DNA from 2 places in the Qipengyuania zhejiangensis genome. Region 2 is predicted to be linked to the other one. Evidence: predicted binding sites of a transcription regulator. Region 2 holds the regulator's gene; the other holds the start of a gene.
The links. The regulator LexA, encoded in region 2, represses DNA repair genes until DNA is damaged. The targets are predictions, from matches to a motif close to GTTCCNCNCTTGTTCT.
Positions count from the first base shown of each region.

Region 1: the regulator LexA is predicted to act here: its motif matches at 5,536-5,551, upstream of VR863_RS11565 (ribonucleoside-diphosphate reductase subunit alpha).

Region 1 covers NZ_JAYKGO010000003.1:785,577-801,193, forward strand. Annotated here, with positions in the region: gene VR863_RS11550 (ribonucleotide-diphosphate reductase subunit beta) at 25-1,083, opposite strand; gene VR863_RS11555 (PepSY-associated TM helix domain-containing protein) at 1,388-1,777, opposite strand; gene VR863_RS11560 (GGDEF domain-containing protein) at 2,087-3,298, shown strand; gene VR863_RS11565 (ribonucleoside-diphosphate reductase subunit alpha) at 3,447-5,483, opposite strand; gene VR863_RS11570 (TonB family protein) at 6,075-6,572, opposite strand; gene VR863_RS11575 (peptide MFS transporter) at 6,949-8,316, opposite strand; gene VR863_RS11580 (DUF1330 domain-containing protein) at 8,495-8,791, shown strand; gene VR863_RS11585 (alpha/beta fold hydrolase) at 8,796-9,686, opposite strand; gene VR863_RS11590 (energy transducer TonB family protein) at 9,832-10,329, opposite strand; gene nadB (L-aspartate oxidase) at 10,557-12,146, opposite strand; gene VR863_RS11600 (hypothetical protein) at 12,266-12,451, shown strand; gene VR863_RS11605 (ABC transporter ATP-binding protein) at 12,775-13,710, opposite strand; gene VR863_RS11610 (zinc-finger domain-containing protein) at 13,796-14,056, shown strand; gene tldD (metalloprotease TldD) at 14,097-15,521, shown strand; gene VR863_RS11620 (hypothetical protein) at 15,603-15,617, shown strand, end outside.
Region 2 covers NZ_JAYKGO010000001.1:1,030,710-1,046,326, reverse strand. Annotated here, with positions in the region: gene pip (prolyl aminopeptidase) at 1-846, shown strand, start outside; gene VR863_RS04995 (anthranilate synthase component II) at 906-1,520, shown strand; gene trpD (anthranilate phosphoribosyltransferase) at 1,517-2,509, shown strand; gene trpC (indole-3-glycerol phosphate synthase TrpC) at 2,506-3,291, shown strand; gene lexA (transcriptional repressor LexA) at 3,441-4,130, shown strand; gene VR863_RS04975 (ComEC/Rec2 family competence protein) at 4,163-6,358, opposite strand; gene gltX (glutamate--tRNA ligase) at 6,387-7,847, shown strand; gene VR863_RS04965 (citrate synthase) at 7,858-9,144, shown strand; gene VR863_RS04960 (sensor histidine kinase) at 9,209-10,651, opposite strand; gene VR863_RS04955 (hypothetical protein) at 10,654-11,601, opposite strand; gene VR863_RS04950 (hypothetical protein) at 11,655-12,818, opposite strand; gene VR863_RS04945 (coiled-coil domain-containing protein) at 13,048-15,617, shown strand, end outside.

The sequences.
Region 1 (15,617 bases), on a different contig from region 2:
GTGAGATCAAACGTTCGGAGTTTACTACTCCGCTGCCTGCGCCCCCGCGTCGTCCCCGAACAGGCCCGGGCCTTCGTCGACGACTACTTCCTCGTTCGCGGCCTTGGCCTTGTTGCGCTTGTCGAAGCTGGACCACACGGTGTTCCAGTCGCCCTTGGTCGCGCCCTTGGAATATTCGGTGGCGCGCTGTTCGAAGAAGTTGGCGTGTTCCACACCGTTCAGCAGCGGGGCGAGCCAGGGCAGCGGGTGATCTTCAACCATGTAGATCGGCTGCAAGCCCAGCTGGCCCAGACGCCAGTCGGCGATGTAGCGGATGTACTTCTTGATTTCCTTCGGCGTCATCCCGGAAACCGGGCCCATTTCGAAGGCGAGATCGATGAAGTTGTCTTCGAGGCGCACCGACTTCTGGCAGATGTCGATGATGTCTTCCTTGACCGCCTTGGTGTAGCAGTCCCGTTCGCGCACGAATTCGTGGAACAGGCGCACGATGCCTTCGCAGTGCAGGCTTTCGTCTCGGACCGACCAGCTGACGATCTGGCCCATGCCCTTCATCTTGTTGAAGCGGGGGAAGTTCATCAGCATGGCGAAGCTGGCGAACAGCTGCATGCCTTCGGTAAAGCCGCCGAACACCGCCAGCGTGCGGGCAATGTCTTCGTCCGTGTCGACGCCGAACAGCTGCAGGTAATCGTGCTTGTCCTTCATTTCCTCGTATTCGAGGAAAGCGGAATATTCGCTTTCGGGCATGCCGATGGTGTCGAGCAGGTGGCTGTATGCCGCGATGTGCACCGTTTCCATGTTGGAAAACGCGGTGAGCATCATCTTCACTTCGGTCGGCTTGAACACGCGCCCGTATTTGTCGTGATAGCAATCCTGCACTTCGACGTCGGCCTGCGTGAAGAAGCGGAAGATCTGGGTGAGCAGGTTGCGCTCGTGCTCGGTGATCTTCTGAGCCCAGTCACGGCAGTCTTCGCCGAGCGGAACTTCTTCCGGCATCCAGTGGATCTGTTGCTGCCGCTTCCAGAACTCGTAAGCCCAGGGGTATTCGAAGGGCTTGTAGGTCTTGCGGGCTTCGAGCAACGACATCTTGTGGTCTCCATGGATCAGGCGCGAGCGACTCATATAGGGAATCATGCCGCGGAATCGAAGGCAAGGGGTAATGATTCGGCGGGGATAAGCTGTGGGCTGAAAGCGGCAGCCGGTGGAACGCAGCCCCGTTTCGTCCGTTAACCAGCCAAGTCCTTAAAGACCAATCGATTTTCCGGGGAACAGCGGCGTGGTTCGGTTTCCCCCCCTTTGCGGACCCTGTCTGCGAACCCCGGCGCCCCGCCTCGATCGAGGCGGGGCGTCAATTCTATCCGCGAAGGGCCGCGCGCAAGGCGCCGCCGCGTTACTTCCAGAACCAGCGGTCCCGTGCGCCCCTTGCCGCGCGCTGGCGCCACATCTGGATATAGAGCCACAGCCCCGAGAACGAGAAGAACAACAGGGCAAAGCCCGACAGGATCGAAATCGCGGTACCGACGGGGCCAAATTCGTCGCCAGAATGCAGATGGTGGAAGAAGCCCACCAGGCTGCGCGGGCCGGTTTCGGGTCGCGGCGGCGTACAGCGCCAGGCTTCCGGGCATTCGAACCCGGCGGGCGGCTCCTGCAACGCCAGTTCGGCCGCGGTCGGTTCGGCCACGGGCCACAAGGCTGCCCAGTGGCTGAGCAGGCCGGTCGCCGCGATGAAGAGCATGAAAACGCCGAAAAAGAGCGACAGCCAGCGGTGCCACTTGCGCATATGAGAATTCCTTTTTGCGAGTGATTTGCAATTGCAAATAACAGGAGCGTTGTTTGGCGCAAGAGTAGAATTGTCGCACCGTGTCGCGCCGCGCCGCGTGCTATCCGTCCCACCCGACGGAGCCGTGGTGAACCGGCCAATGGGCACGGCCCAGACTGGCGGCCGCAACCGCAAAACCCCGCCGGATAAGCGAAGTTTTCATTTGTCCTAAACGGGCGCTTAACCTTTTCGACACCATCTCGCGCAACACCGCGGACACCAAGGGTTTCGGCACGGGCTTAACTTGTGCGGATTATTAACCGGGTCACCATGGACCTGTTCTCACCCCCTGACCTTGCCTTGCGCAAATCCGTGGATGCGGCTCTCGCTGAAACGCGCCGGGTGAGCGATTGGCCAAAAGAGCTGCGTCAGGAATGGAACAGGCACCGCGAAAGCACGGCGGCAACCGAGCTGGCTTTCCAGTTGAAGCTTGGCCTTGCCGTCATCGCCGTGTCGAGCCTGCTGGATTTCCTGGTGATGCCGGATGTGGCGATCATCGTTCTGGCGATTCGCGCCGCGTTTGCCCTTCCCCTGACCTACATCGCCCTATGGCTGCTGCGCCGCGGAAAGGTGGCACCGGCCAAGCTGGCCGTGATGGCGACGCTGTCGTTCTTCGCGGCCACGGCGATATCCATCTCCAGCTTCGGATCGTCCGACGTGATCGCGCGCTACAGCATGGCAACGGTTGTGCTTCTGGCGATGGCGCTTCAGGCGCTCCCCTTCACGATGACGGAAAAGGTGCGCTTTGCGCTCGTCTATTCGCTCGCCACGTTCATCGCCGGGCTGCTGCCGCACGCCCTGCCGGCAGAACTCATGCTCCAGCACATGGTGTTCCTCTCCGTTTCGGCGGTCGGTGCCGTCATGCTGGCCCGGCGCGTCTGGATGCTGGAGGCGCGCGACTTCTTGCGGAGCCTGAAGCATGGCTTCGTCCGTCTCGACCTGGAACAAAGCAACAGCCTGCTGCGCGAACTGTCGGAAAGCGATCCGCTCACCGGTCTGGCCAACCGCCGCACGATCGAACGGGTTTATGCCGAAATGGCCGATCGCGCCGGTGATGGAAAAATCGCGGTGATGATGATCGATCTCGACCACTTCAAGCGCTTCAACGACCAGTTCGGCCATCAGGCGGGGGACCAGTGCCTGGTCCAGGTTTGCCGCGAGATCGAATATTGCCTGTTGCGCCACGGCGGGCACGCCGCCCGGTTCGGCGGCGAGGAATTCGTGGCTATCCTGATCGAACGCGGACCACGGACGGGGATGGTCGTGGCGGAGGAACTGCGCCGGAAGATCGCCGCGCTGGACATTATCGCCGGACCGCACATGCGCAGCGCGATCACGGCAAGCATCGGTGTTTGCGCCGCATCGGGTTCGCATTCGATGGGCCACCTCATCGCCCGCGCCGACGAAGCGCTCTATCGCGCCAAGCAACGCGGGCGGAACAGGGTCGAACTGGCGTATTCCGCAATGGAAGAACTGGACTGAGGGCGAGGCAGAGGGCGCTCTGCCATTTTGCGGACGGCGCCGTGTTAGCGACCTGAAACCGGACGCCTTCGAACAGATTGCGTCAGATACGAAAAAGCCGCTCCCCCGGAGGGAAGCGGCTTGTGATGTTCGCCCGTTGCCGGCCGCGTTACTGGCAGGCGAGGCATTCCTCGTAATCGGTCGGTTCGGCTCCGGCAGCCATAAGCTCGATCCGGGCCGCATCGGCGGTGTTGTCGGCTTCCACGCCGCCCGCAAAGCCAGCGCGCTGCACGCTCTTGGACCGCAGGTAATAGAGCGACTTGATGCCCTTTTCCCATGCCTGGAAGTGCAGCATCATCAGATCCCACTTGTCGACATCGGCCGGGATGAACAGGTTCAGCGACTGCGCCTGGTCGATATAAGGCGCGCGGTCGGCCGCGAATTCGAGCAACCAGCGCTGGTCGATTTCGAAGCTCGTCTTGAACGTCGCCTTTTCCTCGGTCGTCAGGAAATCGAGGTGCTGGACCGAACCGCCGCGTTCGAGGATCGTATTCCACACGGCGGTGGAATCCTTGCTCTTCTTCTGGAGGACTTTTTCCAGATAGGGGTTCTTCACCACGAACGAACCCGACAGGGTCTTGTGCGTGTAGATGTTCGCCGGGATCGGTTCGATGCAGGCGCTGGTGCCGCCGCAGATGATCGAAATCGACGCCGTCGGTGCGATTGCCATCTTGCAGCTGAACCGTTCCATCGCGCCGGTTTCCTCGGCATCGGGGCACGGGCCGCGTTCCTTGGCAAGAACCATGCTGGCTTCTTCGGCCTTGGCGCTGATGTGCTTGAACATCTTGAGGTTCCAGACCTTGGCCATCGGGCTTTCGAAGCCGATTTCCTTCTTCTGGAGATAGGAGTGGAAGCCCATCACGCCCATGCCGACGCTGCGTTCGCGCATGGCGGAATATTTCGCGCGGGCCATTTCTTCAGGCGCACGGTCGATATAATCCTGCAGCACGTTGTCGAGGAAGCGCATGACGTCTTCGATGAACTGCTTGTCGCCTTCCCACTCTTCCCATTTTTCAAGGTTGAGCGACGACAGGCAGCACACCGCCGTGCGGTCGTTGCCAAGGTGGTCGATCCCGGTGGGCAGGGTGATCTCGGCACACAGGTTCGAAGTCGAAACCTTGAGGCCCAGTTCGCGGTGATGCTTGGGCATCATGCGGTTCACCGTGTCGGAAAACACGATGTAGGGTTCGCCCGTGGCTAGGCGGGTTTCAACCAGCTTCTGGAACAGGCTGCGGGCATCCACGGTCTTGCGGACCGACTGGTCACGCGGCGACAGCAGGTCGAACTCTTCCCCGTTGCGAACCGCCTCCATGAAGGCATCGGTCAGCAACACACCGTGGTGCAGGTTCAGCGCCTTGCGGTTGAAATCGCCCGACGGTTTGCGGATCTCGAGGAATTCCTCGATTTCGGGGTGCGACACGTCGATGTAGCAGGCGGCCGAACCGCGGCGCAGCGAACCCTGGCTGATCGCAAGCGTCAAGCTGTCCATCACGCGAACGAAGGGAATGATGCCGCTGGTCTTGCCGTTCAGGCCAACCGGTTCGCCAATGCCGCGGACATTGCCCCAATAGGTGCCGATGCCGCCGCCCTTCGACGCCAGCCAGACGTTCTCGTTCCAGGTGTTGACGATACCGTCGAGGCTGTCGGAAACCGAATTGAGGTAACAGCTGATCGGCAGGCCACGCGTGGTGCCGCCGTTGGACAGGACCGGCGTCGCGGGCATGAACCAGAGGTTCGAAATATAATCGTAGAGGCGCTGGGCGTGTTCGGCATCGTCGGCGAACGCATCGGCGACGCGGGCGAACAGGTCCTGGAAGCTTTCACCGGGCAGCAGGTAGCGATCGATCAGCGTTTCGCGGCCGAAATCCGTCAGGTTTTCGTCACGCGAAGGATCGGTGCGGACATCGAACCGGCGATCGAGGATCTTCTTGCTGTCTTCCTTGTCGGCCTTGGCAGCTTCGGCCATCGCGCCAGCCAGCGCTTCGCCTGCAGCTGCGCTTACCAGCGCTTCGCTGCCTGTATCGCCCTTGTCCATCGTTACCGCTTTCTCAGGTGCTTTCGCATCGTTCGTGGCCGTGTCTTCGGCGGTATCCTGTGTATCCAGATCCAGTGCCATCGCCGTGTCGTCCCCGCTTTTGAAATCCATCATCATCCCCGCCGTTTTAAGCCCTGGAAGAACCGCGCATGTCCATGCGCATGTTCCACATGTGTTCGAGTCGGCGGTTGCAATCCCCGCCTAGCAATTTTCGTGTCTCCAAGGGCGAAAACTTATCCCCTTTTTCCCCACAGGACAGCGCACAACCGGCTTGCACCCCATATGGGGAGAAACGCCTCATCCGCTAGGTCTTGTGGGTGCCCCCAGGTAACCGACCACTATATACTGAATCACTGGCGACTCCTGCGCAAGAGGGTCAATGAAAATTTAACGCTGCCGGAAGGCCATTGGTCACGGTGTCCTAGGCCACTGCAACGCAGCGACGCGTGGACCAAGCTGGACTCGCGCGGTGTGCAACCCGGAAAATGAATCCGTGAAAAAAATTTTGCGGGCAAAAGTTCGATGTCCGGGTTGTGAATCATCGGAATCCGGGCGCGCAATTTTCGAATCCGGGCGGGATGCAAATGGGCCCCGCCGAAGCGGAGCCCATGGTCTTTAAAATTGCGATCCCGGCGCGGGGCGGCACCCCGCAGACAGACACCGCCCCTGCGCCGAGAAGGCCCCTGCCCCAGATCTGAGGGGTCAGGAAACGGGGTCTGCGCCCAGGGTCAGGGCGAGCACAGCGCGTTCTTCGGGCGATGAGGCGATCCGTGCGGCTTCCTCGCGGGCGAGCCGCCTGGTGTAGTTCTCCATTTGCCGTTCGCTTTGGGCAACGATGATGTTTGCCTGGATCACGTTGGCCCCGTTGGCTCCGCGCGGCAGCGGCGCAAGGCTCGTCAGACCCCGGACGGCGCGGCGGGCAGCCGCGTCGAGCTGGTTGCGCCCCGAAGACTGGTAGGTCGAAATGTCGACCGGCCGGCCGTCTTCAGAGGAGCGGAAGCGGATTTTGACGATGCCATGGCTGTCGAACCGCGGCCCCATGGGGATGCGCTCCAACTGCTGGTTGAGGTCGTTCGAGACCTCCTGCACGAATGTCGTCGTGCCGCGCGGGGACACGACAATTTCCTGGGAGGCCAGCGGCACCGCGATTATCGAGGCGGTGGCCGCGGCAGATAACGCAAGAATGGTAAGCTTGTTCATGGGATCATCCTTTCTAATCAAAAGATGATCGGCCGCAGAAGGTATCACACAGGTTGCGACTGTCGATTTTTATCAATGCGATGACGGTCTAGGGTCGATCGCTCCGGCGATGTCTGCGGAAACCGCCAGGCAACGCGAAATCTACGCTTCCTGACGGCTTTGTCAAAAGCCTGAAATAATGTTGTCGTGTCCTTCCAAATGCGGAACAAAATTTCCGCACACGGGTGTCTTCGCAGGCTCGCGATGCGCGAGTAGAGGTGCTGGCCGCAACGTAACAACAGCGCAGCGCAAGCGACTCGGGATTGGATTCGGCGGCCGTTCGACGGATGGTCAGACCAGCCGAAAAATCGACCTTGTCGGCCCGCCGGGCAGGCTCTCAGCCCTCTTGTTCGAGCGCGTCCATCCGCCGCCGCAGCGTCCCGCCGAACACCATCACCATCACGGCACCGGTAGCCGACAGGCCGACATGCAGCAGCCAGAATGCGGTATCCCCCAGCGGCTCGTAGAACCGCGCGATAAAGCCTGACGCGATGCCCACGAAGAACAGCGAGAGATAGGCGCCGGCCATCATCTGGGCGTTGATCTTCGCCGGTGCCCGCCGCGAAACCAGCGCCAGGACGGTTGGCCACTGGTACATGAAGGAAAAGCCCGACAGGCAGAAGGCGGCCAGCGGGAACAGTATCGAAACCTTCCCGTCCGGCGCGCTGAGCGAACCCAGCGCCAGCATCAGCGCCGATGCCGCCATGATCAGCGCACCGGTCGAAATCTTGCCCAGGTCGTCCGGCTCGCGCCCCCGCTGGGCCTGCCAGCCCCAGATCGCCAGCAGCACGGGCAAGGCCAGGATCGATGCAAAGCTGTCTTCCGATGCGAACCACGCCGGTGGGACGGCAAACCCGCCAACCGTCAGGTCGACCCGTTCGTTCACCCACAAAAGCCCCACGTTGAACAGCTGTTCGAAAGCGAGGTTCTGGAACATGGTGATGATCATCACGGCAATGATCAGGCCGATCAGGCGCCATTCCGCCGACGTGAGCGGCGGGAGGGTTTCCCCTTCCGGGGCGACCGCGCGATCTGCCGCGAAGTATTTCAAGCCCGAGAAATAGACGACTGCGGCCACCAGCATGAACACGCCCGCGGCGCCGAAGCCCACATGCCAGCCGTAAACCTGCGCCAGCAGGCCGCACACGAGCGGCCCGATGGTGGCACCGATATTGATGCCGGTCGAAAAGATCGCATAGCCCCTCGATCGCAGGGCTTCTTCGTGGCGTTCGTACAGATGCCCGACCTGTGCGGCGATATTGCCCTTCAGGCACCCCGAACCCAGCACGAGCAGCAGCAGCGCGAGCAGGAACGACCAGTCGAACACCATGGCGAAATGGCCAAGGGTCATCAGCGCGATGCCCAGCATGACCACCCGCTTGGCGCCCAGCCATTTGTCCGCCAGCAAACCGCCGAACAGCGGCGTGAAATAGACGAAACCGGCGTAAAGGCCGAAGGTCTGGCTGGCGAAGGCCTGCGTGCTCAGTTCGCCGAAGACGCCTTCGACGAAGCCGCGATAGGCACCCATGCCCGCGACATTTTCGATGCGGCCCGGCAGCAGCAGTTCCTGCACCATGTACAGCACAAGCAGCGCCCGCATGCCGTAGAAACTGAACCGCTCCCACGCTTCGGTGAGCGCAAGGAAGATCAACCCCTTGGGATGGCCCCAGATACGTTCCTGGCTACGCGCCGTCGGTGCATGCATGTGATAGTTCCCCCCGGACCCGACTGCAGGCGTAGGCCACGGGCGGGGCTTGTCAATCGTCCTTGCAGAGGAGCGCGGTTTTCCGCGCCCGCAAGTTCGGCGGCGCCCTTGTCGGCGTGCCAATTACCGCGCATGGAACGGGTGGGTCGTCACACGCTTCATTCGCGGGGAACGCCACATGGCTGCCTATGTCATTGCCAGCTACGACATCACCGACGCGTCCGGATACGCCGAATACACGCCCAAGGTCGTCCCGACGCTGATCGCGCATGGGGCCGAGGTGCTGGTGGCCGATCACCATAGCGAAGCCGCCGAAGGGCGCCCGGGCAAATCCACCATCGTGCTGAAGTTCGAATCCAGAGACGCGCTGCACGCCTGGTACGGATCACCCGAATACCAGGCGATCATTCACCACCGGACCGACAATTCCGAAGGTGTGATGGTGTTCGCCGAAGGGTTCGTACCGCCGTCCTGACGGATCAGCCGACGCTGGACCGGGCATGGTCCGCGATGGCATCGGCCACTTCATCGACCAGTTCCAGCGGCAGGTCGTGGCCCCATCCCGGAATGGTCTTGAGCTTGGCGCCCGGTATGCTGGCGGCGGTATCGCGGCCCCCTTCGACCGGCACCAGCGGATCGTCCTCGCCGTGCAGCACCAGCGTCGGTACGCTGACATCCTTGAGCATAGCACGCCTGTCACCATCGGCGACGATCGCGGACAGGTGCCGCGTCGGCCCTTCGGGATAGAAGCTGCGGCGCACGCTCGTGCGGGTGCGTTCGCGCAGGCGTTTTTCTTCGGACGGATAGCCGGGCGATCCGATCGTGCGCGCCACCATCACCCCGTGATCGACCAGCACATCTTCTTCCATGCTTTTCGGGCGGGTGATGAGCGCCTTCATCGCTTCGGGGCGGGCCGGCGGAAGCTTGGGATTGCCGGTGGTGGAAAAAACCGAGGTCAGCGACAGGCATTTGTCCGCGTGCCGCGAGGCAAAATGCTGGGCGATCATTCCGCCCATGCTGGCGCCAACGATATGCGCCTTTTCGATGCCCAGCGCATCCAGCAGGCCCGCACCGTCATCCGCCATGTCGGCCAGGGTATAGGGGACCTTGGGTTTGATGCCGAGCTTCGAAAGCAGCGTCATCTTGACGATGCCGGGCGCTTTCACGCCGTCGAACTTGTGGCTGAGACCGATGTCGCGATTGTCGTACCGGATCACGCGGAAGCCGTGCCCCGCCAAGGCTTCGACCAGCTCGTCGGGCCAGAGCGTCAGCTGCGCGCCGAAACCCATGATCAGCAACATCGGGGGTGCAGCGGGATCGCCGTGCTCTTCATAATGGATCACGATGTCGTTCGCGGTCACCTTGGGCATCGGGCGTTCTCCCTTATCGTTGCTTTACGAAACTGATTCACCGCAAAGCGGCGCTCTTGTCCATGGCAAATCGCGATTCACGCGGCGCATGTGGCAAACCGCCCGGCGCGCACGGCACCGGGCGGTCTTGTGGGGATGGCCGGGATCAGGTCCCGAATGTCACGGTCGCCCGACTGCCGCCGGCAGCCAGCCGCTGGCTTTCCACACCGGTCAATTCGGCGAGAAGCCGCTCTTTCTCCTCGCCATCGCGGGCGAAGATCATGTTGGCCTGGAATACCGCGTCGCCGACGTTGGTTACGGGCGCTTCGTCAAGACCGCGCAGGTTGCGAAGGGCCATCCGCGCATCGCGGATCGCACGCTGATCGCCCGATGCATGGACGGTCTCGAAGTTGGAAGGCCGCCCTTGATCGTCGAGCGTGAAGCGGATCTGCACGGTGCCGACCAGCGCCGTTCCACGGGAGAACGCATCGACGCGGTCCAGTTGGCGGTTGAGGCGGTCGGTGGTCTGTTCCTGCCATGCCTTCATGGCGCCGGGCGAGGTAACGACGATACCGTCGTCGCCTGCGGCGGAAACGGGGGCCGCGCCGAGCGCCAGGGCTGCGGCCAGTGCAGGGGCGGAAATAAGCTTTGCAAACGTGTTCATCGGATCATCCTCCTTGGGGGTATCGGGATGACCGGCCATGTTGGACCGAAAGCCGAGCACAGTCCCAGAAGCTCGTGCGGAGGCTAATATGGTCGATCGAAGCGCCGCACCGTGCGACTGCTTCTGTCTTTCTGGAGACCATTTCCGGAATAAAGTTACAACATCGACCCGCCGAACGATCGACGCCCGTCTATTGACCACATCTGTAACCCGACGAACGGCTTACGTCAGGGGATGAGCACCGTATCGCGCGCAACCGGATCGGTTTTCGGGTGATCGAGGATGAAATGCAGCCCACGGCTCTCACGCCGGTGGAGCGCGCTCTGCACGATCAGATTGGCGCATTCCAGCAGGTTGCGAAGTTCGATCAGGTCGGTCGTGACGCGGAAGTGACCGTAGTAATCTTCCACTTCCTCGCGCAGCAGCCGAATGCGGTGAGCGGCGCGTTCGAGCCGCTTGGTGGTCCGCACGATGCCGACGTAGTTCCACATGAAGCGGCGGATTTCGGTCCAGTTCTGCTTGATGACCACCTCTTCATCGGAATCGGTAACCCGGCTTTCATCCCACGGCAGGATTTCGGGGGGATCGTCGAGCGTGTCCCAGCATTCGAGGATGTCCTTTGCCGCCGCTTCGCCGAACACGAAACATTCCAACAGGCTGTTGGAGGCAAGGCGGTTGGCGCCGTGCAGGCCGCTTTCGGTGCATTCCCCCGCCGCCCACAGACCCGGCAGGTCGGTTTTCGCATCGAGCGAAATCTTCACCCCACCGCATGTGTAATGCTGGGCCGGGACGACCGGGATCGGGCCTGTCGTCATGTCGATGCCAAGGCCGAGAAGCTTTTCATGGATCGTGGGGAAGTGCTCCTTCACGAATTCGGGCGGCTGATGGCTGATGTCGAGGTGGACATAATCCAGGCCATAGCGCTTGATCTGGTCGTCATTCGCGCGCGCCACGATATCGCGAGGGGCAAGCTCCATCCGCTCGGGATCGTATTTCTCCATGTACCGCTCGCCCGTCACCGGGTTGAACAGGCGCCCACCCTCGCCGCGCACGGCTTCGGTGATGAGGAAATTCTTGACCTCGAGATTGTAGAGGCAGGTCGGGTGGAACTGCATCATTTCCATGTTGGAAACGCGCGCGCCCGCACGCCAGGCCATCGCGATGCCATCGCCGGTGGCCCCGCGCGGGGCGGTCGAGAACAGGTAGACCCGTCCCGCACCGCCGGCAGCCAGCACCGTGGCGCGCGCGACATGGGCAACCACCTCTCCGGTTTCCTCGACCAGCGCATAAGCGCCCCAGACGCGGCCCGACCCCGAATAGTTCACCTGGTTGCGCGCCGTAATCAGGTCCACGCAGCTTTGGCCGGGAAGCAGGGTGATGTTCGGATTTTCTTCGGCGGCCTTGAGCAGGGCGGCCTGCACCGCCCAGCCGGTTGCATCGTCCACATGGACGATGCGGCGGTGCGAATGCCCACCTTCGCGGGTCAGGTGAAGATCGTCCTTCTCGCGATTGAACGGAACCCCCAGTTCGCACAGGCGGTCGATCGCGGCAGGGGCGCGCTCGATCACGAACTCGACCGTCTCCAGGTCGTTCAGACCCGCGCCGGCAACCATCGTGTCGCGGATATGGTTTTCGAACGTGTCCCCCGCATCGAGGACGGCGGCAATGCCGCCCTGCGCCCAGGCGGTCGAACCGCTCGCGAGGTCGCCCTTCGCAAGGACCAGAACCTTGCGGTGTTCGGCAAGCGCGAGTGCGGCCGTAAGTCCGGCGGCGCCCGATCCGATGACAAGTACGTCGTGGGTCATGCCCGCTGCCATGCCGACGCTTTCGGCGCGCGGCAAGAACAGAACGGCTTGCCGCTAGCGGCCTGTGCACCGCGTTGCCCGTGTGTATCGGCGGCTTTGCAGGGGATACGAGTCGGGAAGGTCGCAAACTTATGAAAATCGGATACCTCGCCTGCGCGTTCGGGCGACATCGCGTCGACCAGGACGCCATCAGGCGCGTCACAGGCGGGGTCGTGGCCCGTTGCGGACGATGCTCCACACCGCTGGAACAGGTCGCCCCCAATTACTGGGAAGTGCAGCAGGTGCGCGATGCCGGGTTGAGCCACCGGCTTCGCTGAAGGATATTTCGTGCGGTTGCGGATCTGCTTTTCGCAACCGCACGTTCTTTCCGCTTGTGCGGACGCAATCTGCGCGTATTCGCCGCGCAACGCCACGAACAGGGTCGCATTCTGTTCAGCGTAACGCTGGAGAAAAGATACCGTGGTGTTCGCCCGAATAGCCTGCCTTGCCGGCCGCCATCGTCCCGACCGACCGAACGTCGTCTGGGACGGCCTCAACTATGTCGGTCACTGCAACGATTGCGGCACGCCCATCAGGCGTCTCCGCAAGAACACGTGGCGTTCGTACGACCACGCATCCTGACCGCCAGGCGCCGCGGCTACTAGCCGCCGGTTAGCTGGACGAAGACATCTTCCAGATCGGCTTCCCGCGTCGTGACATCCTCGATCGTGTAGCCGTGGCTCTGCACCACGGCGAGAACCTGTCCGGCGCTCACCTTGTCGCGATCGTAGGTGATTTCCAGCCGCCGCGGCTCCACCACCTCGGCGCGCACGAAGCTTTCTTCCATGATCGGGCCGGCCAGGTCCTTGTCGACCGTGACCGCAACGATCTTCTCGCGCGCCATGTTCACCAGTTCGCGCGTCGGCTTGTCGGCGATCAGTTCGCCGTGGTTGATGATCGCGATCCTGTCGCACAGCTGTTCGGCTTCTTCGAGGTAATGCGTTGTCAGAACAACGGTTACCCCGTCGCGGTTCAGCTGGGTCACCAGTTCCCAAAGCTGGCGCCGCAGTTCCACGTCGACCCCGGCCGTCGGTTCGTCCAGAACCAGGATCGGCGGCGAATGAACCATCGCCTTGGCGATCAGCAGGCGGCGCTTCATCCCGCCCGACAGCGTGCGCGCGTAGGCATCGCGCTTGTCCCACAGGTGCACCGCTTTCAGCAATTCCTCGCTGCGGCGTTCGGCCTTGGGGACGCCGTAGAAACCGGCCTGGTTTTCCAGGACTTCGAACGGCGTGAAGAACGGGTCGAAAACGATTTCCTGCGGCACGATCCCGATCGAACGCTTCGCGTTGCGCGGATTATCGGTGATGTCGAAGCCCCAGATCTCGGCGTTGCCAGCCGTCTTGCCGACAAGCCCGGCAAGAATGTTGATCAGCGTCGATTTGCCCGCGCCGTTGGGGCCGAGCAGGCCGAAAATTCCGCCCTGGGGCACATCGAAGCTGACGCCCTTGAGCGCCATCTTGGGCGGTTCGCCCGGCCCGGCAGGGGCGTATTGCTTGACGAGATTGTCGATCCGGATCGCAGGAGGTGTGGTCATGTCCGTTGCCCTAGGCCCCGCGCCCATGCCGGGGCAAGCGCGGAGTGCTTGCGCGCAGGCGCACGAATCTTTATCGCGCACCGCCATGAGCCTGCCCCCTCCCGAAGTGTCCAAGGTGACAACCCGCCGCGTCTGGTGTGACGGTGCGAACGACATCCGCAGCGGCGAGGCGTACAAGCCTGCCGCGCTCGGCCATCCGAAGATCTATCTCGAGATCGACGAGCACGGCTATGTCGATTGCGGTTACTGCGACCGGCGCTTCGTGCTGGAAGGCGGCCCTGCCGACGGTGTCGACCAGTCGACCCTGATGGACATTTCCGAAGGCGCGGACCCGGGCCACAGGTAGCCCCTGTTCGCGGCGGCCATGCTTCCCTACATACAGGGGCATGACGCAAGCGAACGATCCCTTCGCGCTGCTGTACGGCAGCAAGCTTTCCCCCGACGAGGCCAAGGCGCTGACCGCGCGGTTGCTGAAACCGTGCGACGATGGCGAGCTGTACCTTCAGTTCATGGCGAGCGAGAGTTTCGCCTTCGATGACGGCCGCCTGAAAACCGCCGATTATTCGCGCGATTCGGGCTTTGGCCTGCGCGGCGTATCGGGCGAAACGACGGGCTTCGCCCACGCCAACGACCTGTCCGCCGCCGCGATTGCGCGCGCAGGCGAAACCCTGCAGCTGCTCGATGCGACCACCAGGCCGCACGCCGCCCCGCCCGAACGCACCAACCGCCACCTTTACACCGAAGACAGCCCGCTCGACCTGGTGCCGTTTGGCGAGAAGGTCGCGCTGCTGGAGAAAATCGACGCGATTGCGCGTGCCAAGGACCCGCGCGTGGCGCAGGTTTCGGCCAGCATGTCCGCCAGCTGGAGCGCAATCGAGATCGTGCGCGCCGACGGTTTCACCGCGCGCGACATTCGCCCGCTGGTCCGCCTGAACGTGTCGATCGTGGCCGAATCCAACGGCCGCCGCGAAACCGGCAGCTTCGGCTTCGGCGGTCGCTATCTCTATGACCGCCTGTTCGACGAAGGCGCGTGGCTGCGCGCAGTGGACGAAGCGGTGCGCCAGGCGCTCGTGAACCTCGAAAGCGTGCCCGCGCCCGCGGGCGAACAGACCGTGCTGCTCGGCCCCGGCTGGCCGGGCATCCTCCTCCACGAAGCCATCGGCCATGGGTTGGAAGGCGATTTCAACCGCAAGGGGACCAGCGCGTTTTCCGGTCGAATCGGCGAACGCGTCGCCGCGCCCGGCGTGACCGTGGTCGACGATGGCAGCATCACCGAACGCCGTGGCTCGCTGTCGATCGACGACGAAGGCACCCCGACGCGCGAGACGGTGCTGATCGAGGACGGCATCCTCAAGGGCTATATGCAGGATCGCCTCAACGCGCGCCTGATGGGGGTCGAGCCGACCGGTAACGGCCGCCGCGAATCCTACGAACACGCGCCCATGCCGCGCATGACCAACACCTTCATGCGGGGCGGGAACGACGATCCGGCGGAGCTTCTTTCCCGCGTTGACGATGGGATCTACGCAACCAGCTTCGGAGGCGGACAGGTCGACATCGTCTCAGGAAAATTCGTCTTCGCCTGCACCGAGGCGTACAAGGTCGAAAAGGGAAAGATCGTGGCCCCGATCAAGGGTGCGACCCTGATCGGCGATGGTCCCAGCGTGCTGACGCAGGTGACCGGGATCGGCAACGATATGGCGCTGGACGAAGGGATCGGCATGTGCGGCAAGGGTGGGCAAAGCGTGCCCGCCGGCGTGGGCCAGCCGACCCTGCTGGTTGCCGGTCTGACGGTTGGCGGCACCGCCTGAACCGCGCCGTAGCCGCGTGCGCGGCTCATCGCAGGTTCAGCACGGTTCGTGTAACACCGCATCCTCGCAAGGAGAATCGCCATGCTCAAGCCCGTG
Region 2 (15,617 bases):
CCAGCGGTCTTTCTTCATGGTGGCCCCGGTGCCGGATGCAGCCCGGGCCAGCGCCGCCAGTTCGACCCGGAACTGTATGATGTCCTGCTGTTCGACCAGCGTGGTTGCGGGCGTTCGACCCCGTTTGCCAGTCTGGCGGACAACACGACGTGGCACATCGTGCGCGACATGGAAAAGCTTCGCGAGATGTGCGGCCATGATCGATGGCTGGTCTTTGGCGGGAGCTGGGGATCGACCCTGTCGCTTTCCTATGCCCAGACGCATCCGGAACGGGTGAGCGAGATGGTCTTGCGCGGTATCTTCCTTGGCCGCCAGATCGAACTGGACTGGTTGTGCACCTACGGCGCCAGCGAACTCTACCCCGAAGAATGGGACGCGTTCGTCGGTCATGTGGACGAGGACCGGCAGGACGACCTACTCGAAGCCTATCGCGACCTGCTGGACGATGCCGATCCCGAGGTCCGCAAGGCCGCAGCGGCCGCATGGAACCGCTGGGAAGGCGTCACGGTAACGCTTCTCCCCGAAGAGGATACGATTTCGCACATGGCCGATGGCGAGAACGCCGTGGCCACCGCGCGGATCGAAAACCATTACTTCCGCAACGGTTGCTTTCTGGAAGAAGGTCAGCTGCTCGACGACGCTCACAAGCTCGCGGGCATCCCCGGCGTGATCGTCCAGGGCCGCCATGATTGTTGCACCCCGCCCCGCTCCGCCTGGGATCTCAAGCAGGTCTGGCCGCAGGTCGACCTCCAGATCGTGCCGGACGGAGGGCATCTGTACACCGAACCCGGTATCACCGATGGGCTGGTGCGCGCATCGGATCGCTTCGCGGGCAAGCAGGCGTGACGTCACGGCGAGCTTTACTTGCTTGAAAGCACGGGCTCGTCCCGCCATTGACGCCTCGAATGACCCAGCAACCGCCCATCCTCGTCGTCGACAATTACGACAGCTTCACTTTCAACCTGGTCCATTACCTTATGGAACTGGGTGCCGGAGTGGAGGTCGTCCGCAATGACGCCATTTCGGCGAGCGAAGCGATTGCCACCGGGGCGGCCGGTTTCCTGATATCCCCCGGCCCATGTACGCCCAACGAAGCGGGCGTCAGTCTCGATCTCGTGGCGGCCTGTGCTGATGCCGCCAAGCCTCTGCTCGGCGTGTGTCTTGGGCACCAGTCCATCGGACAGCATTTTGGCGGGAAGGTCGTGCGGGGCGGATTGATGCATGGCAAGACGTCACCCGTGACGCATGACGCTAGCGGCGTGTTTGCCGGATTGCCGTCTCCGTTCGTGGCCACGCGGTACCACTCGCTCGTGGTGGAAAGCATCCCCGATTGCCTTGAAGTCAACGCCACAAGCGAAACGCCCGGCCTCGATGGAAGCAGCGTCATGGGGTTCCGCCATCGTGAACTGCCGATCCACGGTGTTCAGTTTCATCCGGAAAGCATTGCGACCGAACATGGCCACGCCTTGTTGGCCAATTTCCTGACCTTGTGCGGGATCGACGCGAAAGTCCCTGCATGAAAACTCTGCCTGATTCACGATCGCATTTGAGCGAGGACGAAGCCGAGGAAGTATTCGGCTGGATCCTCGACGGAGAAACGAGTGACGAGGAAATCGCTCGCTACCTCGTGGAAATGTCGACGCGAAGCGAAACGGCGGACGAAATTGCCGGTGCCGCGCGGGCGCTTCGCGCAAGATTGATCCCGCTCGATGCACCAGAAGGCACGGTCGATTGCTGCGGCACGGGCGGCGATGGACACCATACCCTCAACGTTTCGACGGCTGTAAGCCTGGTTGTGGCAGCCTGCGGGGTGCCCGTGGCCAAGCATGGCAATCGCGCGGCGAGCAGCAAGGCGGGCGCTGCCGACACGCTCGAAGCGCTCGGGCTGGATATGGAAGCGGCGGGAAGAACTGCCGAAAAGTCCTTGTCCGAGCTGGGAATTTGTTTCCTTTTCGCCAAGAATCACCACCCGGCGATGGGCCGCATCCACCCAATTCGCCAGCGCTTGGGTGTGCGCACGATATTCAACCTGATGGGGCCGCTTTCCAATCCCGCGGATGTCAGGCGGCAATTGATCGGCATCGCACGGCCGGCCTATGTTCCGATTTATGCAGCAGCGAAGGCGAAGCTGGGCACGGATCGCACGTTCATCGCTTCGGGAGACGAAGGGCTGGACGAATTGAGCCTGGCCGGCGGCAACGAACTCGCCGATGTGGTCGACCACGATTTTGCGATGCGTCGGGTGGACGCGAGCCAGGCTTCGCTTTCCCACACGCCCGTTGACGCGATCAGGGGCGGTGATCCCGCGCACAACGCTCGGGCGCTCCAGGCGCTCTTGTCTGGTGCGCCCGGCGCCTATCGCGATGCCGTCCTGTTCAACGCCGCCGCCACGTTGATCGTCGCAGGCAAGACCGACGATTGGGCGCAGGGCGCCCTGATCGCAGCCGAGGCCCTCGATTCCGGCAAGTCGAAAGCACTTCTCGAAAACTGGATTGCGCTGGCACGATGAACAAGCTGATCGAAATCTGCGCAACCAAGCGGGAAGAGGTTGCCGCTCGGAAGGCTCAACGCAGCCTGACCACGCTCGACAGTCTTGCGCGCGAACAGTCGCCCACACGCGGCTTCGCAACCGCTCTTGCCGCAGCGCAGGAAAAGGGATTCGGCCTGATTGCAGAGATCAAGAAGGCGTCGCCGTCCAAGGGCCTGATCCGGCCCGATTTCCGCCCCCCCGACCACGCCAGAGCCTACACCGCCGGAGGTGCCGCATGCCTCTCGGTCCTGACCGATGCCCCGTATTTCCAGGGGCACGAAGACTTTCTGGTGGAAGCTCGCGCGGCCTGCCCGATCCCCGTCCTGCGCAAGGATTTCATGGTCGACCCCTGGCAAGTGGCCGAAGCCCGCGCCATCGGGGCCGACGCCATCCTGATCATCGTCGCGGCCCTCGATGACGGCGCGATGCATGAAATCGAGGAAGCGGCGATCGAACGCGGCATGGACGTGCTCGTTGAAGTGCACGACGAAGGCGAAATGGAGCGGGCATCGCGGCTCTCCTCACGTTTGATCGGCGTGAACAATCGCGATCTTCGCACCTTCGCGACCGACCTTGCAACGACCGAACGCCTCGCTGCGCTCGCTCCGAAAGACGCGCTGCTGGTGGGCGAAAGCGGCATTTCCAGTCACGCCGACTGCCTCCGCCTGGAACGCGCAGGTGTGCGCAGCTTCCTGGTTGGCGAAAGCCTCATGAGGCATGGCGATGTCGAAGCGGCGACGCACAAACTTCTGAACGGCTGAACGAACGCGCACGGGACAATAGGCGAACACCTGTTCTCCCGGCGATTGGTCGGAAATGGCGCAATTGCTTGACTTAGCGAATCACGTTGCTTACTTGTTCCGCATTCGTTCACAGGGTTGTGAACAGGCGACACGGGAGTATCGCGAACATGCTGACCGCCAAACAGCACGAATTGATCCGCTTCATCCAGCAGCGTCTGGAAGACACCGGAATTTCACCGAGCTTCGAAGAAATGAAGGAAGCTCTCGACCTCAAGAGCAAGTCGGGGGTTCATCGGTTGATCTCGGCCCTCGAGGAACGCGGCTTCATCCGTCGTTTGCCCAACCGGGCGCGCGCGCTCGAAGTGGTCAAGCTTCCCGAAGATGCCGTGACCGGCGCTGCAAAACCGCGCGCGGTCAACGATACCGTGACGGCGGTTGTCCCGCCGAGGACCGCTGCCCCGCAACCGGCAAACGACATTATCGACGTTCCGCTCCACGGACGGATTGCGGCAGGCGCGCCGATCGAGGCTATCGAGGGCCAGTCGAGCATGCCGGTTCCTGCCGCCCTCCTCGGCCCCGGCGAACATTACGCTCTGGAAGTGTCTGGAGATTCGATGATCGAAGCCGGGATTTTCGACGGTGATTTCGCATTGGTGAAGCGCACCGACACGGCCCGTGACGGTGAAATCGTTGTCGCTCTGGTCGACAATGAAGAAGCCACGCTCAAATATCTCCACCGCGAAGCCGGACGGGTACGGCTCGATCCGGCGAACGGATCCTACGAACCGCAGGTTTACGACACGCACCGGGTCCAGGTGCAGGGCAAACTGGCAGGATTGCTTCGCCGCTATCACTGATGCGGCGTGATGGTGCGCGCCGGTCGGGGCAATCAATCCTCGACCGGCCGCCACCACCCGTGCCTGCCCTCGCCCTGCGCCACCGTTTCGACACGGCCGCTATGCAAATATAGGGCCGTTCCGCCTTCCCGTTGAAGGAAACGACGATCGGCTTTGAGCCAAATTGGCCGACAGGAATACGGCAGATATCGGTCAGCAATCACTATGTCGGCCTGTTCGCAAGCGGCAGCGAGCGCGCGCTCCTCGATCAGATTACGGCTCCGGGCGACAAGGATACGCCAGGGTTTTTGCCCGCGATCCAGGACAATGGAACAGAAATCCGGGCTGCATCGTGCGCCTTGCCATTCGGCAAGAGGTATCGGCGGTGTCTGGATGGCGGACATTTCCCGCAGATTGTCCTGCGCATAGCTACCGGCGCTGTCCCGCAATACCAGCAACCGGCCGTCCCCTGCCCGTATCCCGACATCCCGCCCGTCTCTTGTGATCAGCATGTCGGCGGGGGGCGCGCTCCACATCATCAGCGCACCCAACGCAGCGATGCCCAGGCCCCACAACCTGGTCGGCCCTCTCCATAACGCGAGCCAAAGTCCCCCACCGACGAAAACCAACACCGCGGCAAGCGAAATGCGCGGGGCCAGTTTCACCGCGCCCGGCTGATCCGACACGGTGTGCGCAATTCCAAGCAGCAGATCGAGCGATTTGCCCACCAGCCACCAGGCCGGCGATCCAGCCCCGATCAGATCGAGCAGAAGCGCAATCGCCACAAGAGGCATCGAGACGAACGTGACCAGCGGAATAGCCAGCAGATTGGCAAGCGAACCGTAAATGCCCGCTCTGTGAAAGTGGAAAAGCACGATGGGCATCAGCGCAATCTCGATCACCAGGCCGGTCAGGAACAGGATGACCACCCGGCGCCCTGCCTTGCGCCACCAGCCTTCCTCACGTGGTGCGAGATATTCGCGAATGGGTTCGGCGTTATGCAGCGCGACGATCGCCAGCACGGCAGCAAAGCTCATCTGGAAGCTCGGCCCGACCAGCGCCTCGGGCCACAGGCACAGAACGATCATCGCGGCGACGGCCACCATCCGCATAGATAACGGCTCACGCCCCATGGCAAGCGCACCGAGCACCAGCAACGCGCCGATGCAACTGCGCACCGTGGGCACTTCGGCACCCGTCAGCAGGGTATAGGCAACCCCCACCAGCGCCGCGGCCCCCGCGGCAGCCAAAGGCAGTCGGACCCGCAAGGCAAGCCACGGCCAAAGCGACAAAACCCTCATCACAACCAGAAAGGCAGCGGCAATGATTGCGCTCACGTGGAGCCCGCTTATCGACAGCAGATGGGTCAGACCAGCATCGCGCATTGCCACTTCGTCGGCAGCGGGGATCGATCCGCGGTCACCGCTCGCAAGGGTTGCCGCAATCGCCCCCGAAGACCCATCGAGATTGCGCCGGACATGGCCAGACAGGGCCCGCCTTACCCCTGCAATCCGCCCCGCTTCCCCGGTGGCCTCTTCCACGATCTCGATCGGCCCCACCACCGACCCCGTCGCCGCCAATCCGTCGAACCAGGCTCGACGGGCGAAATTGTACGCTCCCGGAACTACCGGCGGTGATGGGGGCATGAGCCGCGCCGCCAACCGCACCCGGGCCCCTTCCCGCAACGCGCTGGTGTCCTCGTCCAGATCGACATTGACCCGATAGGCCACGGCACGGCCCCGGCTTGCGTCCCGCGCTGCCAGCACAAGCCGGATGAGGTTTTCCGATGGCTGCTCTTCGCGTGAGAGAATGCGGGCGTCGATGCGTTCGAAGCGCGGGGCATCGATGGGCTGCGCTCCGACCAGTTCCGATCTGGTCCATACCAGCGCGATGCCGGCCGCGATGGTGAGGGCCAGCACGACGACGGAAATCAACAGATACGCCCGATCTTCGCGCCCGCGCCACACGGTCGCCGCCCCGAGCGCAGTAAGAATGAGACCAACAATGGCGCCAGCCCATTGCCACGGGTTGTCGAGCGCGAACCACAGCCCGATGCCGCTCGCAAACCCCACCGTCACCCACGGGCCACGATCGAAGCCTGAAGCGCCCAGAAAACCGTCGATCCGGTCGCCCGGAACCCCTGCAAAACTGGACAAGCGCCCGCGCATGCGCCAAGGGCGCCGCAATGTGTCGAGGGTGGGATCGTCCACCTCGTCGAACGGAACTGAAGGCGTCCCTTGCGTCGCCATGTAAGTATTTGAAAGGAAGCGAGAGAAAATGGCAAGCGATAGTGTGGACGCCGCCGGCAAGACCCCGGGAACGGTCGTCACCCGCTTTGCCCCCTCGCCCACCGGTTACCTTCACATCGGCGGTGCCCGGACCGCGCTGTTCAACTGGCTGTTTGCCCGGCACCACGGCGGACGCACGCTGTTGCGGATCGAGGATACCGACCGCAAGCGCAGCACGCAGGACGCGATCGACAAGATCATCGACGGACTCGATTGGCTTGGCCTCGATTACGATGCGCCGCCCCTGTTCCAGTCCGACCGCGCGGAACGCCATGCGGAGGTCGCCCACAAACTGCTCGACGCCGGGCATGCCTACAAATGCTTCGCAACCACCGAAGAACTGGAAGAAATGCGCGCTCAGCAGCGTGCCAACAAGCAGCCGCTGCGTTACGACCGGCGCTGGCGCGACCGCGATCCTGCCGAGGCACCGGAAGGCGCGCCCTTCGTAATCCGCCTCAAGGTTCCGACCGAAGGCGCAACCACCATTCAGGACGAGGTGCAGGGAAGCGTTACCGTCCAGAACGCCGAGATCGACGATTACGTCCTGCTGCGCGCAGATGGCACGCCGACCTATATGCTGGCCGTGGTGGTCGACGATCACGACATGGGTGTCACCCACATCATCCGCGGCGATGACCACCTGAACAACGCTTTTCGCCAACTGCCGATTATCCGCGCGATGGACGTGATCGAAGGCGGTTGGCCCGACCCCATCTACGCCCATGTGCCACTGATCCACGGCCCGGATGGCGCTAAGATGTCCAAGCGTCACGGCGCTGTGGGTGTGGAGGCCTATCGCGACGAGGAAGGCATCCTTCCCGAGGCGCTGTTCAACTACCTGCTCCGGCTCGGTTGGGGCCATGGCGACCGCGAAGAAATCAGCCGCGAGGAAGCGATCGAACTGTTCGACCTCAGCGGCGTGGGCAAGGGCCCCGCACGTTTCGATGTGAAGAAGTTGCAACACCTCAACGGTCATTACATCCGTGAGGCGGACGACCGGCGCCTGGCTGGCATCGTTGGCGAACAACTGGGCGACAGTGCCGATCTTGAGCTTCTCACAAAGGCAATGCCGGTTCTCAAGGTGCGCGCCAAGTCCGTGAAAGAACTTGTTGAGGGTGCAGCATTTCTATTTGCCAAACGCCCTCTCGAAATGACGGAAAAGGCGGCGTCTCTGCTCGATGACGAAGCACGTGACCGCCTTGCCGGATTGTCGAAAATGCTGCACTTGCAAAATGACTGGACAATCGAGGCTCTCGAAGCCACTACGAAATCGTATGCGGAGGCTCAGGAACTGGGCCTTGGCAAGCTGGCGCAACCCATGCGTGCAGCGTTGACGGGCACGACCACGTCGCCCGGAATTTTCGATGTACTGGTCCTGTTGGGCAAGGAAGAGGCGCTTGCTCGTCTCGATGCGCAAGCCGCCCCGGCAGGAACCACTGGAAACGTTTGAGGAGAAACGCGTGGCCGACAAGCAGGCAACTCTCGATCTGGGCGGACAGACCCAGGAATTCCCTATACTTCAGGGTAGTGTCGGGCCGGACGTCATCGACATCCGCAAGCTGTATGGTGCCACCGGCAAGTTCACTTACGATCCCGGATACAAGTCGACCGCCAGCTGCGAAAGCGCGCTGACCTATATCGACGGCGAAGAGGGTGTCCTGCTGCACCGCGGCTATCCGATCGGCCAGCTGGCCGAAAACTCCAGCTTCATGGAAGTGTCTTACCTGCTGCTCAACAACGAGCTGCCGAGCGCGGACGAACTGGACGATTTTACCTATACCATCACGCGCCACACGATGCTGCACGACCAGCTGCGCCAGTTCTACCAGGGTTTCCGCCGCGACGCGCACCCCATGGCTATCATGTGCGGCGTTGTTGGCGCTCTCTCGGCGTTTTACCATGACAGCACCGATATTTCGGACCCCGAACATCGCAAGATCAGCAGCCACCGTCTGATTGCGAAGATGCCGACGATTGCGGCCTGGGCTTACAAATATTCCATCGGCCAGCCTTTCATGCAGCCGAAGAACGACCTCAGCTACACCGGTAACTTCCTGCGGATGACGTTCGGTGTTCCCGCTGAGGAGTTCGAACTCCACCCTGCGGTCGAAAAGGCGATGGACCGGATTTTCATCCTCCATGCCGACCACGAACAGAACGCTTCGACGTCGACCGTGCGCCTCGCCGGTTCGTCGGGTGCCAACCCGTTCGCCTGTATCGCTGCCGGTATCGCCTGCCTTTGGGGCCCGGCGCACGGCGGTGCAAACGAAGCCGCGCTCAACATGCTGCAGGAAATTGGTACACCTGACCGTATCCCGCACTACATCGAGCGCGCCAAGGACAAGAACGATCCGTTCCGCCTGATGGGCTTTGGCCACCGCGTCTACAAGAACTACGACCCGCGCGCGACTGTCATGCAAAAGACCGTGCGCGAAGTTTTCGAAGCCCTGAACGTCAAGGACCCGGTTTTCGAAACCGCGCTTCAGCTTGAGGAAATGGCCCTCAACGACGATTACTTCAAAGAAAAGAAGCTTTTCCCGAACGTGGACTTCTACTCGGGCGTGATCCTTTCGGCGATCGGTTTCCCGACGACGATGTTCACCGCCCTGTTCGCACTTGCCCGCACGGTGGGCTGGGTTGCCCAGTGGAACGAAATGATCTCCGATCCAGGCCAGGTCATCGGTCGCCCGCGCCAGCTCTACACCGGCCCGACACAGCGCGATTACGTGCCCATCGGCCAGCGTTAAGACGCCGCCGATCCGGCCAGCGAACGCAAACGAACCAGGGGTGCTTCGGCACCCCTTTTTCGTGTCAGTCGTTTTCCCTTACGATCGGCAAGTCTTTGCCGGGTCCTTCGCGCAATTCGGTACGCATATCGTCTGCCGCAGGGACCGAGAGCGTGAAACGCGCGCCCTGCCCCGGCGCACTTTCGACGGTCAGATCGCCATCCATCGCCCGCGCAATCCGCCGCGAGATATAGAGGCCAAGCCCCGAACCGCCGTCACCGCTGCGGCCAAGGCGTTCGAATTTCTCGAACACGCGCGCCTGCTGCGTTTCATCGAGGCCGTGGCCCTGATCCGCCACCGTAATCAGCGCGCGATTTCCGATCCTGTCGAGCCGTATCCAGACCTGGCTGTCTTCCGGCGCGTACCGGATCGCGTTGCCTACAAGATTAAGCAAAATCTGTAGAACTCGCCGGAATTCGGCGATTGCCAGCTGGCTCTCGCCCTCGACGGGCGGCACGAGAGTAATTCCGCGTTCCTGCGCCCGCACGCCCAGAATCCCGCAAGCGCGCCGGGCAACGTCAGCCAGCTCGATCCGGTCAGGCGCGGTGACGAATTGTTCGGATTCGACCACTTCCAGGTCGGACAGGTCATCGATCAGGGCAAGCAGGTGCTGTGCCGCCGATGCAATGTCGGATGCGTAGGAGCTGTATTCATCTGCTATCGGACCGGCGAGCTTGGTCCGAATGGTTTCCGCGTTCGCGATAATGCGGTTGATCGGTTGGCGCAGTACGGGTGTCAGATCGCGGCCGAAAGATGCCCCTTCGATGGCGCTCGATGGCCCACCGCCTGTTGCCGCCGTATCGGGCGTGTCAGCGGTCAGATAAAGAACGAAACCGGCGCTTCCCGGCTGCGCTTGTCCGAGGGGTTCGAGATGCGCGGTCCAACGCCGCGCCGACCCTTCGATTTCGCAACTGGCCCCGTCCAGCAGGCGCCAGTGGGCCGGTTGTTCATGCATATTGCCGGAGAACCGGACGAAATCGGTCCACGGCCTGCCGATCCCGTTGCGCGCCGCTGCGACGAAGTCCGACAAATCCGATGCCTCGGTATCGACCGAAAGAATTCCCTGCCGTGGGTCCAGCCTGGCCGTGCAATCCGCAAGGTGGCGATTGATCTCCACCCGCCTGCGCGCCGCGTCCAGATCGTTCTCAGGCGGCAATTCCTCGGTTTGCCAACTCACCACATCGATGTCGCAACCGACCACGTCGCCGTCGTCCGAGAGTTGGGGCGCGATCTCGACCCAGGCCGTAACCACATTCTCGCCGTCTACGGCCGAAAACTGCCGCGCAAGGCGCAGGCCATAGTGCTGGGCCTTTTCGACCAGTGCGCGCAGCTCGGGAATGGCGACGGGTTCCCCGATGCGTCCCCCGCACGCATCCTGAAGGCCGGCCAGCGGCTCGGTCGCCTCGGCCAGCCTGCCGTCCGCATCGACCTTCCCATGGGCGATATATCGGGTTCCTACGCTCGCCACGGTCAGGCAATTCCCAACGATCCGGCTTCGGCCAGCAATTGCTTCGCCTCCGCCGCAGAAATGGATTTGAGAGCGGCCAGCGGCTCCGCCTGGGGGTGCAACCGCATCACCTCGGCTTCAACGCTTTCGAACGCGACACCTGCTGCCCTCAGGCCAAGAGCAAACCGGACCACTTGCCTTTCGTTGGTGGACAAGACGGCAATTGCCCTGCCTTGCCCCGATCGCGCAGCCAGCGCCGTGAGAAACAGGGCCACGCCCGCCTGCTCGAGATCCAACGCATCGGCCGCATCCTCCCCGATTCCGGCCACAAGGCGGGCCAACAAGGCGAGGCGTCCGGCGCTTTCATCGTACCCGTTGCGAAGCTTGGCTTCTGCGCGAATCATCGCGTCCGACCGGCGTGAGCCGTTGAAAGCGCGCCAGCCAAGAAGCAGTTCGTGAAACAGATCCCCGGGCAGTTCCGAAAGCGATAGCTCCATGCGGCGCTGCGCCTGGGCGAACCGGGCCTGCGCTGCCAGGGCCGCCATCGCGGCGCTCGCCTGACTGGGATCGCTCGAAGCGATCAACCGCTGCAGAACGGGCGAGAGGACCGGATCGATTCCGTACTGGACCTCCATCCGCGACGCCAATTGCCATTCCAGCGCAAGGGCGTGGCAGTGCGACAGGATCACCGGGCTGGAGAAGAAATGTTCGGCCAGCGCTTCGCCGTGGCGGTCGGCAAACGCCTCCCTGCCCGCCTCGCCGGTGGCTTCTGCATGCGCGCGCAATATCTGCCAGGAAAGGTCGTGGCACATGCCGCGAATGCGCGCGACCAGTTCGTCGCTGAACAGGGAATGGTCGGGGCTCGCCAGCAAGTGGCCGAGTATAGGGGCAACACGCGCAAGGACAGCGTTTCCGCGCGCGAGTTCATCGCGCAACGAAGCGGTCCGGCCTTGTTCGGCGGAATCAGGCACGGAATTGTGCAACATCATTGGTCCGCATTATCCGCTGCATGGTTAATTCGCCGTTATTGGCCGCGCGAAGGAGCGAGAAAAAGGGATACCAGCACCACCAATGCGATAACGGCAACCACGGGCTGTGCAACGCCCAGGAAGGCTGCCGGCACAATCAGCAACGCCAGGGCGACGCGATCGCGATAGGTGTTCTGCCACCGAGGTGCGCCCCACCGTTCGCCAAGCCGCAGCAGGCCAAACAGAATGGCAGGCACGAAAAGCCGCAGCCACTGCGTGTCCTCAGGCGAGGCGAGCGCCACCAGAATTGCAAGGATCGGGTCGGTGAGCCAGTCGACTGCCTTGGCCAGCGCGGATCTATGCACCCCGAAGCGCCCCGCATTGGAGATGCGCTCGACCGTCTCTCCGGCCGCGCCGAACACGGCCATGAGCGCGGCAAAGCCGAGCGCGGCGACAGGAAATTCCAGAATGCCGAGAGTTAGGGCGACGACACCCGCCAAGCCCGCAGCGATGGCCGGAATGCGCGCGCCCCTGCCGCCCAGCAGGTCTTTCGCCAGCTTGGTTCCGATGCGTTCGGAAACGGCAAGTCCGGGGGCCGTGAATGCGGCCGCTGCCGCGTGACTGTGAATCCAGTGTTCCGCCCGGTCAGCCAGCTCCGCTTCGGTCGGGTTGAAGTGCCACAGGCCTTCGTCCAGCAACCGCTTTTCAAGGGGCTGGATACGCACCCCGGATTGCAGCGCGATCCGCAGCAGGCAGGAAATCACGTCCGCATCGGGCGGCAATTCAGACAATCGCTCCACAATCGCCCCATGCGCCAACATGACGCCAGACCATGCAAATTCGGGATCGATCCTCTCGAAACCCTTGGGCACCGCGTCGGCGGCAGGAAATACGAGCACCGACGGACGCGCAGCGTGCCGCAGCACGATATCGTCGGACGGCAAAACCCCCGCGCCAATCACCAGAAGTTCGTCGGATGCCGAAACCAGACCCGACAGCGGCCGGGCTTCCTGAAGGGCAATGAACCGCGCCCCGGCACTTTCCGCCCGTTCCTGCGCGGCCACGACTTCGCGCCCCACGCCGTCGACGAGGCAGGCGATCTTTTCACAGCCAGCGGCGAGCGCGAGATCGACCTGCCGTTCGATTATGCGCGATCCGGCGAAATACCGGAACGGCGCGCGCAGGGTGCCGGGAGCGGCGGACCCGTCAAGAATGGACAATAAAGCGACGCGCACGAGGCACTCCGGCAAGAAACGGTGACCCTTGGTGCGCTGTTCTAGGTTCGCATCGCCGCCTCTGCCACCCCAAAGCGACCCTTTCTCGGCGCGCGGCACCGGAAAATTCGGACGCGAGCCTTTCTGCACTTGTTTGTGCGCTCCGCCCCTCAGCCCGTCGCATGGCAGGTTAAAGTGGGTTTAAGCATGACGAAATCATGGTAGTTTCCGTCCCATGGCAAAGCGACCCCTGATCCACGCCGTCCCCGGCAACCAACCGGACGACACAATCGAACTTCTTGCTTCGCAAGAGGTTATCGAAGAAACTTCGGAACCGATCGATGCCGAATGGACGGACGAGTGGGGCGAGGAGCACAGCTCACGATCCTATACATGGGTCGTCCCTGCCCTTGCCATTGTGACCATTGCAGCCTGGTCGGCTTTCTACGGCTGGGCCCACAGGGCCGAGATGCTTGGCGGCGGTTCCGCGCAGCAGTGGGCCGGATGGATCACAGCCTGGGCAATACCTGTCCTCCTGGTGGTATGCTTGTGGATGCTGGCGCTCAGAAATTCGGCGCGCGAGGCACGCCGGTTTGGCGCGGTGGCGCAATCCCTGGCGAGCGAATCCCAACGTCTGGAGCACCGCCTGGCGACGGTGAACCGCGAGCTGAGCCTGGCACGCGAATTCCTCACTACCCAGACGCGGGAACTCGATTACCTCGGCCGCTCGGCGGGGGAACGTATTTCGGAACACGCCGACCGGCTCCAGAGCCTGATCCACGACAACGGCGAACAGATCGACGCGATCGCGCGAGTAAGCGGCAGCGCGTTGGAGAACATGGAACGGCTGCGGGACAATCTGCCGGTTATCGCAAACTCGGCCAAGGACGTGTCGAACCAGATCGGCAGCGCCGGACGGGCGGCCAAAGGCCAGCTCGAGGAATTGATTACCGGCTTCAAGCGGCTGAACGATTTCGGTTCGGCAAGCGAGAGGCAGGTCGAATCGCTGCGCGAACGCGTGGATCAGGCCATCACCGCCTTTGGCGAACAGGCCGACCAGCTGGGCACGGTGGCCGAAGCGCGATTTGCAGCCTTGCGCGAGGGTAGCGATACAGTGCGCGCGGATCTCGACAGCCGGGAAGTGGATGCGCTTGCGGCCATCCGCGCCCGTGCCACCGCACTTAGAAGCGAATTGGCCGAAGCCAGCGAAATTGCCGCGGCAGAACACGAGATCGCGCTGGAAACACTGCGGGCACGGATCGAGAGCCTGCGCCTCGAATCCACGCGCATTGCATCCTCGGTGCGTGACGGCGAAAGTGCGGCCACGGCAGCCTGGGAATCCCAGATCGCCGCAATGGCCGCCCGGCTTCGCGAGGCAGTGGCAGAGATCAAGGAAATCGACGAAGCAGCCCTTTCGGCGGCGAACGCCAAATTGAAGGCCTTGTTTGAAGAAGCCAGCAACGTCGATGCGCAGATTGCCGAACGGAACAGGGTGTTCGAGGGTGAAACCTCGCGTCGCCGGAATGATTTCGATGCAGCCGAACAGGCCGCGCTCGCCGCGATGCAGGACCGGCTCGCGCACCTCGACGAAGTCCTGGCAGAACGCGAGCGCGCAAATGTGGAGCGTGCCGAAATGCTCGCTCATGAAGCCGAAACGATTGGTGCGCGGATTGCGACCCTCGGCGAAACCTTTGCCACGGTGGAGGGCCAGGGACGCCAGGCCAGCGGTGCCGTTGCACAAGGCGTCGAAGCGCTGAACGCCAAATTGGTGGAAAGTCGTGAGGCGCTCGACGGCACGGACATGGCCGTTGCCGCGCTGACCGACGCCAGCGTCCGCCTGCTCGAACTGATCCAGGCCAGCGCACGACAGAGCCGTGAAACACTGCCCGAAGCGATGCGTGCCAGCGAAGAACGCCTCGCCGATATCGAAAGCCGGGCTGGCGAAGTCCACCGCCTGCTGGAAAATGCCCGTGCTGCGGGCGAAGGCGCGGCAAACAGCATGGAAAATGCCGACGACCGTGCGCGCGCCGCAATGGAAGAAATCGACAGCTATCAGGCCCGCTTTGGCGAAACCACAGCCGCGCAGGTGGACAGTCTGGAAAGGCTCCGCGCCGGGGTCGCAGCGCTTAGCCACGAAAGCGACACCGTGGCCCAGCGCGCTCAGGATGAACTGCGCGCCGCCATCTCGCTGCTCGAGACGCACGCGCGAACCGCCCTTTCTGCGATTGAGACGGAACAGGCGGAAAGCATTGCGAAAATTGCAGGCAGTGTGGGCGAACAAAGCGCACAGGCAATCGAACGCGCCCTTGCAGAGCATACCGCCCAGGCGCTTGCGAAACTGGACGAAGCGACCGCCCGGTCGTCTCAATCCGGACATGAAGTTACCCGTCAGCTTCGCGATCAGCTGGCCAAGGTCAACGAACTCACCGGCAATCTCGAGAGCCGTATCGCCCACGCCCGCGAACGCGCGACCGAAGATGTCGACAACGACTTCTCGCGCCGCGTCGCATTGATAACCGAAAGCCTGAATTCAAACGCCATCGATATCGCAAAGGCGCTTTCGACCGAGGTGACCGATACTGCATGGGCAAGCTACCTGCGGGGGGATCGCGGGATCTTCACCCGCCGTGCGGTGCGCCTGGTGGACAGCGCCGAAGCCCGCACCATTGCCGAGCTTTATGATACCGATCACGATTTCCGCGAGCATGTGAGCCGGTACATCCATGACTTCGAGGCCATGGTCCGCACCATGCTGTCTACGCGCGACGGCCACACCGTGAGCGTCACGCTCCTGTCGAGCGACAT